2 regions of the Caproicibacter fermentans genome follow, and region 1 is predicted to be linked to the other one. Evidence: predicted binding sites of a transcription regulator. Region 1 holds the regulator's gene; the other holds the start of a gene.
What was found. Region 1 encodes LexA, which represses DNA repair genes until DNA is damaged. Its sites were predicted from a motif close to CNAACANNTGTTNG; they were not measured.
Positions count from the first base shown of each region.

Region 2: dinB (DNA polymerase IV) is a predicted target of LexA. The motif match lies at 1,687-1,700, and genes of this name have one in related genera.

Region 1 is NZ_CP060286.1:3,499,670-3,503,882, reverse strand. Features, by position in the region: gene pap (polyphosphate:AMP phosphotransferase) at 1-127, shown strand, start outside; gene HCR03_RS17375 (5'-methylthioadenosine/adenosylhomocysteine nucleosidase) at 180-872, shown strand; gene HCR03_RS17370 (cyclase family protein) at 885-1,463, shown strand; gene lexA (transcriptional repressor LexA) at 1,467-2,006, opposite strand; gene HCR03_RS17360 (ferredoxin) at 2,203-2,391, opposite strand; gene HCR03_RS17355 (cupin domain-containing protein) at 2,429-2,770, opposite strand; gene HCR03_RS17350 (M23 family metallopeptidase) at 3,160-3,894, shown strand; gene HCR03_RS17345 (adenine nucleotide alpha hydrolase family protein) at 4,113-4,213, shown strand, end outside.
Region 2 is NZ_CP060286.1:235,019-239,231, reverse strand. Features, by position in the region: tRNA gene HCR03_RS01195 (tRNA-Leu) at 348-438, shown strand; gene HCR03_RS20435 (DnaJ domain-containing protein) at 1,215-1,445, opposite strand; gene dinB (DNA polymerase IV) at 1,712-2,950, shown strand; gene HCR03_RS20240 (hypothetical protein) at 3,052-3,210, shown strand; gene HCR03_RS01175 (SOS response-associated peptidase) at 3,217-3,786, shown strand; gene HCR03_RS01170 (IS110 family RNA-guided transposase) at 4,169-4,213, opposite strand, start outside.

The sequences.
Region 1 (4,213 bases):
CGCGCCTTGGCATATCATCGAATCACAGGACAAAAAATTCGGGCGGATTCAAACCCTTGAGCTGATTACCGACGCGATTCTTGACAAATGCGGAGAAAAGCATCCCCACGGGAAAAAAGAGGATTGATTTTCCCGCGGAAAAAACGTATGATCAAAGAAATATCAGGAGGTGTTTCGAAATGATTGGAATCATCGGCGCAATGGACGTTGAGGTACAGGATCTGATCGGCCTGATGCCGGAACGGGTTTCGGAAACCGTCAGCGGAATCATTTACCACAGGGGGGCCGTTGAGGGAATCGAATGCGTGGTCGCCCGCTGCGGGATTGGAAAAGTCGCCGCCGCAGTCTGTGCCCAAACCATGATTCTGCGTTACCATCCGGCGGCGCTGCTGAACGTCGGGGTAGCCGGCGGAACCGGCGCGGGGGTAAAAATCGGCGACATTGTCATTTCCAGCTCACTGGTCCAGCACGATATGGATACGAGCGCTCTCGGGGATGAAAAAGGATTTTTAAGCGGACCGAATATCATTCATATCCCCGCTTCCCGCCGTCTGGCGGATCAGGCTGTCGCCGCTTCGAAATCCGTGTATCAACCGGAAAAAATACATACGGGCGTCATCGCCACGGGCGATCAGTTCATCGGCGATTCCGAACGGCTCGGCCGAATCGCGGATGAATTCGGCGCCTCCGCGTGTGAGATGGAGGGCGGAAGCATCGCGCAGGTCTGTTACCTGAACGGAACCGAATTTGTTGTCATCAGGGCGATTTCGGATAACGCGAACGAACAGGCCGCGGTCGATTTCACGGAATTCGCCGGCCGCTCCGCGCGTGAACTGACCGAGCTGGTCAAAAACCTTCTTCCCCGGATTTAAGGGGGGATTGCAATGGAATTGATCGACGTTACCAGAGAGCTGTTTTCCTCGCAGCCCTATCCGGGCGACCCGGTGCCGCGCCGGGATATCGTCCGCCGCATGGACCTCGGCGACGCCTGCAACCTTTCCGGATTTTACGCCTGCTGCCACAGCGCAACCCATCTGGACGCGCCGCTTCATTTCATCCCGGACGGGGATTCCGTTGATCAAATAGATCTTTCCCTCTGCATCGGTCCCTGCACGGTCATTGCCGCCGAGGGAATTCTGACCGGCGCGGACATTGACCGTCTCGCGCCGCCGCAGGGCGGCAGACTGCTGCTGAAAGGCGGCGGAGAGGCGTATTTAACGCAAAGCGCGGCGTTCGCGCTCGCGCAGTCCGGCATTGTTCTGATCGGAACGGACGCGCAGAGCATCGGCGCGCCGAACGATGAAGAAGCCCCCCACAAAGAGCTGTTGGGCGCCGGTATTCCGATTCTGGAAGGGCTGAATCTTACCCTTGCGGAACCGGGCGGCTACCGGCTCATCGCGTTCCCGCTTCTGATGTCGGGAGCGGAGGCTTCCCCCGTGCGCGCCGTTTTGATCCGGGACTGAGGTCTACCGGTAAAACCGGTAGACCGCGACGACCTTTCCCAGAATCTGCGCGTCCCGGGAATAGATCGGTTCAAACGCCGGGTTTTCCGGCTGCAGCCTGACGCGGTCCTTTTCGCGGAACAGGCGCTTGACCGTCGCTTCGTCCCCGATCAGCGCAACGACGATTTCCCCGTCGAGCGCCGAGCCGGTTTTCTGCGCGACAACGATGTCGCCGCTTAAAATTCCGGCGTTCTTCATGCTTTCCCCCTTGACGTTCAGCGCGAAGTATTCCTCGTCTCCGACGCGTCTTGCGGGCGAAAACGGAAGATATCCCTCGATTTCCTCCACTGCGAGAATCGGATTGCCCGCAGCCACCTGCCCCAGAATCGGAACCTGGACCGTGGTCTGCTCCCCGGCCAGGTGAATGGCGCGGTTCAGACCGCGGTCGCGTGTGATCAGCCCCTTTTCCTCCAGCGCCCTTAAATGCGCGTGAACACTGGAAGTGGATTTCAGCCCTGTGGCGCGGCAGATTTCCCGAACGGTCGGCGGCAGTCCGTTTTCCATTCTGCCTTTTAAGTAATCGTAGACTTTTTGTTGGCTTTTTGTCAGCACCCCGAATCACCTTCCCTGATTGATAGCATTATTATACCATAACAGTCGGAAAATGAAAACAAATGTTTGCAATAATTCCAGGTGAAAAACTCATCCCAAAAAGAGGCAAAAATCAGAGGGCAGCCGGTTTCGGCTGCCCTCTGAGCATTTATTCCACGGTGATGACTGATACGGGACAGCCTTCCTGCGCTTCGACCGCTTTCTCCTGCGCATCTTTCGGAACGTCTTCCTGATAAACCTCGGCTACCCCGTCGTCCCCCATGCGGAAAACTTCAGGACAGGTCTGCGGGCAAAGCCCGCAGGAGATACAACCGCTTCTGTCAAGACTGGCTTTCATAACATACTCCTTTTCAATTTATTTTTGTGATATTAAGCTACCGCGGGAATACGACGACAAGAAGCATCTTAAAACGGCTCTCCGAGGCAACGGCATGCGGAATCCCCGCGGGCATTATTATGGTTTTCCCCGAATCGAGATGTATTTTCTTCTCTCCGATCGTAATCAGCGCCGTCCCCTCCAGAATCATGACCATTGCATCCCCGCCGGAGCTGTGTGAGCTGATCTCTTCATTTTGGTCAAACGCGAACAGCGTAATGCTCACCGCCTGATTCTGCGCGAGGGTCCGGCTGACGACCTGACCGTCCTGATACTCAACAAGTTTGGTCAGATCCAGTTCTTTTTCAAAATCTATATTCTTTAAATAGTGACTGTTCATGATTTCTTCCTCCGTTACAACACCATTATCCCCAGTTCGCCGGAATCAATTCGTTCCTTTCCTAGAGCGATACAGCCGCTCCCTTCTCCCTCGTACAGCCCCCGTGAATTCTTTTGGAAAAAATTCATAAGGTATTCACAACTCATTCACAACTTTTTTGTGCATGGACGATATAATAAAAGCGTAATCAGGGAGTTGGAGCCGCACCGCTCTTTGATTCATGTTCTACCCTCCTCAATATACCCCTCAAGCTAATGAAATCGGACCCGGTCGGAAACGACCGGGTCCCTTTCCTTTTGAAAATAATCCTCAAAAAAAATATTGCCTCCGCCTGCCTTTTCCGTATAGCGAACCGTTTATGTGGTCAAAATACTTGCGGAGGTGGCAGAATGAATTTACACATACAAAAAAATGGCGGAAAAGGATCTTCAAAAGGTTTTTATATTGCGCTTGGGGTCTGCCTGATTGCCGTTGGAGTGGCAGCCTGGACGACTTATGACAGCGTGGTGAACTACGCGGCGCCTGATGACAAATCGCAGAGCGAAACCGTTCAAAGCACGGCGCCCGCCAACAATACGGTCAGCGGGGTGTACGCGGAACCGGAATCCTCTTCCCGGACCGAAGCGTCGTCTTCCAAGGCTTCATCCAGTTCCGAGACCGTTGCGTCCAAACCCGAGTCTAAACCGGAAGCGTCTGTTTCAAAGCCGGTGAAGGCAGCTGCAGCCGAGGTGACGCGCTACTCCTATCCCGTTGGAAAAACGGTCGTTCAAAAATTCAGCACGGACCCGGTCTACTGCAAAACCACTCTTGACTGGCGCGCGCATACCGGAATCGACCTGAGCGCCAAACAGGGTGAAACTGTCAAGGCGATTGCGAACGGGACGGTTACCAAAGCCTATCAGGATGACAAATACGGAAACACGGTCATTATTACGCACGGCAACGTTGAAGCCTGGTACTGCGGTCTGGACCAGATGAAAGTGAAAGCCGGAGACACCGTTGAATCCGGGCAGGAAATCGGAACGGTCGGCAAGGTTCCGATTGAGCAGGAGGAAGAATCCCATCTGCACTTTGTCACCAAGGTAAACGGAGAATATGTCGATCCCCTCACTCTGCTGAAGTAATGGCAAACCGGCATCCACACGGATGCCGGCATTTTTTTGCAAATGATTTGAATCGAAAGTCAATTTATGCTATAATGTGCGTGTAAGTGAATTCAAACAAAAATCACCATAAAATTTGTTCACAATATGTTCAAATTTTATGCAGAATCTGTTCTCATAAACAGTAACAATTCTGATATAATGGTATTGTGAATGCTGCTAAATAAGGAGGCAGAAATTTGAAAAAAGGCAAGGCAACCGTCCTTGTTTGCGTAACCGGCCAGCGCGACTGCGACCGTTTGATCCGCGCGGGAAAAAAAATCTCCGACAGTCGGTTCAT
Region 2 (4,213 bases), 680 kb from region 1:
AATACGCTATTATGCTACTACAGTAGAACGCCTTTGTCAACGGCTAACAGGCTCCATGAGATAAAAATTGCTTGAAGACATTTCCTTTGCATTTCCATCGACATCACGGTTATAAACGGGTTCTCAGATTCACCTAAGAATTCTGAGAAAAATCAGCATCAGGATGTTCGTCGATTTTCTTCCAAAGGCATTCAAGCTGTTTCAGTCAGGTGATATTACAGATTAATAAAGCTGATTATTTGCCGCCTTAATTGGAGCTGCTGTGGAAGTGCCCTACAAAGCTCTAAAAAATGATTTAAAAAGGTTGACAAGTGCAGAATCGTATGATAAGATATACAAGCTGAGTCGCGAGAGTGGCGAAATTGGCAGACGCGCAAGATTCAGGTTCTTGTGAACCATTCAACGTTCATGCGGGTTCAAGTCCCGCCTCTCGCACCAAGATAATGAAGGGCAAAGCTAAATGCTTTTGCCCTTGTTATCATAAAATCAAGTGTTCACATCATGAGCATTTGATTTTATGATAACCTCCCACCTTGAAACCGGCAGGAGATTACCACAAACTTATATATTACAAAATTGCATTAGGAACATCGTGTTCCCAGCTTTTCATTCGTCGAGGCCTGCCCAATGCGGTGAGGCGTTCAAGGCAGAAGTATCATTATCACTTACCGGGATCGTCGCGCGACATGCAGTTGGTCGCAACAGCGCCTGTGTCCGCTTCGCGGTTTCTGATGTTTCCGCCCCCAGCTAAGAAACGTTTTTGTAATTTCCCCAATCGGTCAGAACGATTGGCAGAAATATTTTCAAAGTGCGCCAACCTCGCGCATCGATTGCGGAGCAGTCGAAACAAGAGGTACACAGTGCTTCTCACTGTGGATTGGGTTTGTGGAAAAAAGAAAGCCTGCACCCTCAGTAGCCAATAAGGGTACAGACTTGAATCTATCCGAAAAACGCGGTATAATAAACCACGCATAATCGGCATTCACAAGTCATATGGGTCTTAGGTACCCTTATGGCGCATGGGGACTAATCATTTGGACGATGGTTAATCCTCTGTGGATGCTGTTTTTTTGTCCACATATAGGAATTATATACCCGCTTTCGGAAAAAATCAAGTATAAATTTCCCAGCAAAAAGAGGAATTAAATCTAAAGCGGAACCGGTTCCTCCTTTTTACTCTTTCTTTTAAGCTCTTTTATGTGTCTAGTTTATTTCTATGTACCATAAGGGAAATGAGAAAAACGAATCCAAATATTCCCCAAAACCATATCCAATCTCCATGTGATAATTCTCTTGCAAGTTCGCCGGCCAAAGCTGCCCACATATTCATCTCTTTTCCTTGGATCGCTCAATGTCTCATAAGCCTCTTGAATCAATCTAAAAAAAGCCGCAGCATTTGGAGCATCATTAACATCTGGATGATATTTTTTTGCTAATGCTCTAATAAGATGCCTTTATCTGCTCTTGTGTAGCATTTTCATCAATTCCTAAGATTTCGTAGTAATCCATAATTGGCTCTCCCTTGCTAATATGTATATTACGACAATTTTAGCACTATATTTAGTAATTAGCAATATGATAAAAGCGGAACCGGTTCCGCTTTTCGTCATGCAGACCGCATGGCTTTTTTTATTTCCCCCTAAAATTCCCATTGATATTTCAGAACACTTGTTCTATACTAATACAAGAACATGTGTTTGGAAGTGGGAATTTGGAACGGGTCATTCTTCACAGCGACTGCAACAGCTTTTATGCCTCCGTGGAATGCCTGCACCGACCGGAGATTAGGGAAAAGCCGGTCGCGGTCGGCGGCGACGTTGAGCAGCGGCACGGTATTATCCTGACGAAAAACCAGATCGCGAAACGGTATCATGTCAAGACCGGAGAAGCTCTCTGGCAGGCGAAACAGAAATGCCCGGATCTTGTCATCGTTCCGCCGAACTACGAGCTGTATATACGCTTTTCACAAATGGCCCGCCGGATTTATCGGGATTATACCGATTTAGTCGAACCGTTCGGTTTGGATGAGGCTTGGCTGGATGTGACCGCTGATTCCCGGGGCCGCGACGGGATGACGATTGCGGAAGAAATCCGCGGCCGGATGAAATATGAGCTGGGGATCACCGTGAGCATCGGGGTATCGTATAACAAAATCTTTGCGAAGCTCGGCAGCGACTACAAAAAGCCTGACGCGATTACTCCAATCGAGAAGAAGAATTACCGTGAGATCGCGTGGCCCCTCCCTTGCTCCGACCTTTTGTACGTCGGCAGAGCGACGAAACAAAAGCTGGAGCGTTACGGAATCCACACGATCGGAGACTTGGCCAACACGCCGGAGCGAACGCTGCGCGGCTGGTTCGGCAAATGGGGTGAGGTTCTTTCTTGCTTTGCAAACGGGTTGGACTGCTCCCCTGTGGCGCGGTACGACAATCAGCCGACGGTCAAATCCGTCGGCAACAGCACGACCACGCCCCGTGATCTCAAAAATGACGAGGACGTCAAGATCATCCTCTATGTGCTGGCCGACAGCGTCGCTCGCCGCCTGCGGGAACAGGGCTTCAAGGGGAGGACGGTCTGCGTCACCGTGAGGGATAATCAGCTGTTCAGCTTTACCCGTCAGCATACGTTGGGTTCCTACACCAATATCACCTCTGAGATTTCTGACGCGGGCCTTGCCTTATTTCGAAGGCATTACCGATGGGAACGGCCGATCCGGAGCATCGGAATCAGCATGACGGATTTCGTTCCGGATACGGTTCCGTCCCAGGCAGACCTGTACCGGGATGAGGCGGGCCGGGAACGGCTGGAACATCTGGACAGTGCGGTGGACTGGCTGAAGAACAGATTCGGGAGTTTTGCGGTGCAGCCCGCGGTTCTGCTGACGGACCGGCAGCTCTCCGGATTCGATCCCAAAAGGGATCATACGATTCATCCGGTCGGATACTTTTAAGGGGGAAATCTGAATGTCCTGTAAACGATATGTCGATGTGATCACGCTTTTATGAGGACGGACGGCTGCTCCCCCTCGCGATCTGGTGGGCGGATGGAGTGATGTATGAAATCGACCGGGTGCTGGATGTGCGCCCCGCCGCGTCGCTCAAGGCCGGCGGCGCGGGGATCCGCTACACCTGCCGAATTCAGGGCCGGGAAAAGTATCTCTGGCGGGAGCAGGACCGGTGGTTTGTCGAATCAAAACAAAACGCGGGGTGAAAAAACATGTGCGGCAGATACGTTCTGTTCAGCGACCCGGATCTGAAAGAGATCCGCGAGATTCTGGAAGAAGTGCAGAGAAAGAACGAGACGTTTCAAACAGGAGAGATTTTCCCGACGGACAAAGCGCCGGTTTTAATCCGGGAACGGGGCGCCGTTACGCCCGAAGCCATTGTGTGGGGCTTTCCGCACCGATATAACAAGGGCGTTATCATCAACGCAAGAGTGGAAACCGTGCGGGAACGGTCCATGTTCCGGAGGTGTCTCCCCTCCCGCAGATGCGTGATACCCTCCACTGGCTTTTTTGAATGGTCGCATGACGCGAACAAAGTGAAATATCAGTTTAATCTGCCTGGAACCGATGCTCTCTATATGGCCGGATTGTACGATGAATTTCAGGGCGAAAGAAGATTTGTGATTCTCACGACCGCCGCTAATTTCTCCATGCAGGATGTTCACGACCGGATGCCGGTTGTTCTTGATGGGAATGGAAGGAACCGATGGCTGGATGATGCGCAGAGCGCCATGGAGCTGCTGAACCGGGTACCGCCGGAGCTGGCGAGAATCCCAGTGTAAAGACGAATAGAAAAGATTTACGGACGCTTCCGGGGTAAAAGCCTGAAGCGTCCGTTTTTATGAAAAGCGGAACTGGTTCCGCTTTTTTATGTTTTTCTTAGCATATTTCGTTGAATTTACTGTTTTGTGAGAATATAATGGTGGAAGAAAGTATTTGCTGGACAAGGTTAGGGCTGCTGCCCAGGAGCACGGCAATGACGTATTATAGCAATTATAGGAAGCTCGGCCAATGGCGGGGCATAAAAAGATTTTACGCATTAACTTCACTAATGTTTATTAATTGGAGGTATATTAAGTTTGAAACAAGGTAATTTGAGCACTAACCTTGAACGGGCACAGCAAAGCAGACCGCCCGGAGGCAGTCAAAAAATCGGATAATTTTCTACGGTGTACTCGCAGGCTTAGAGACCAGATAACCCTGTCGTTG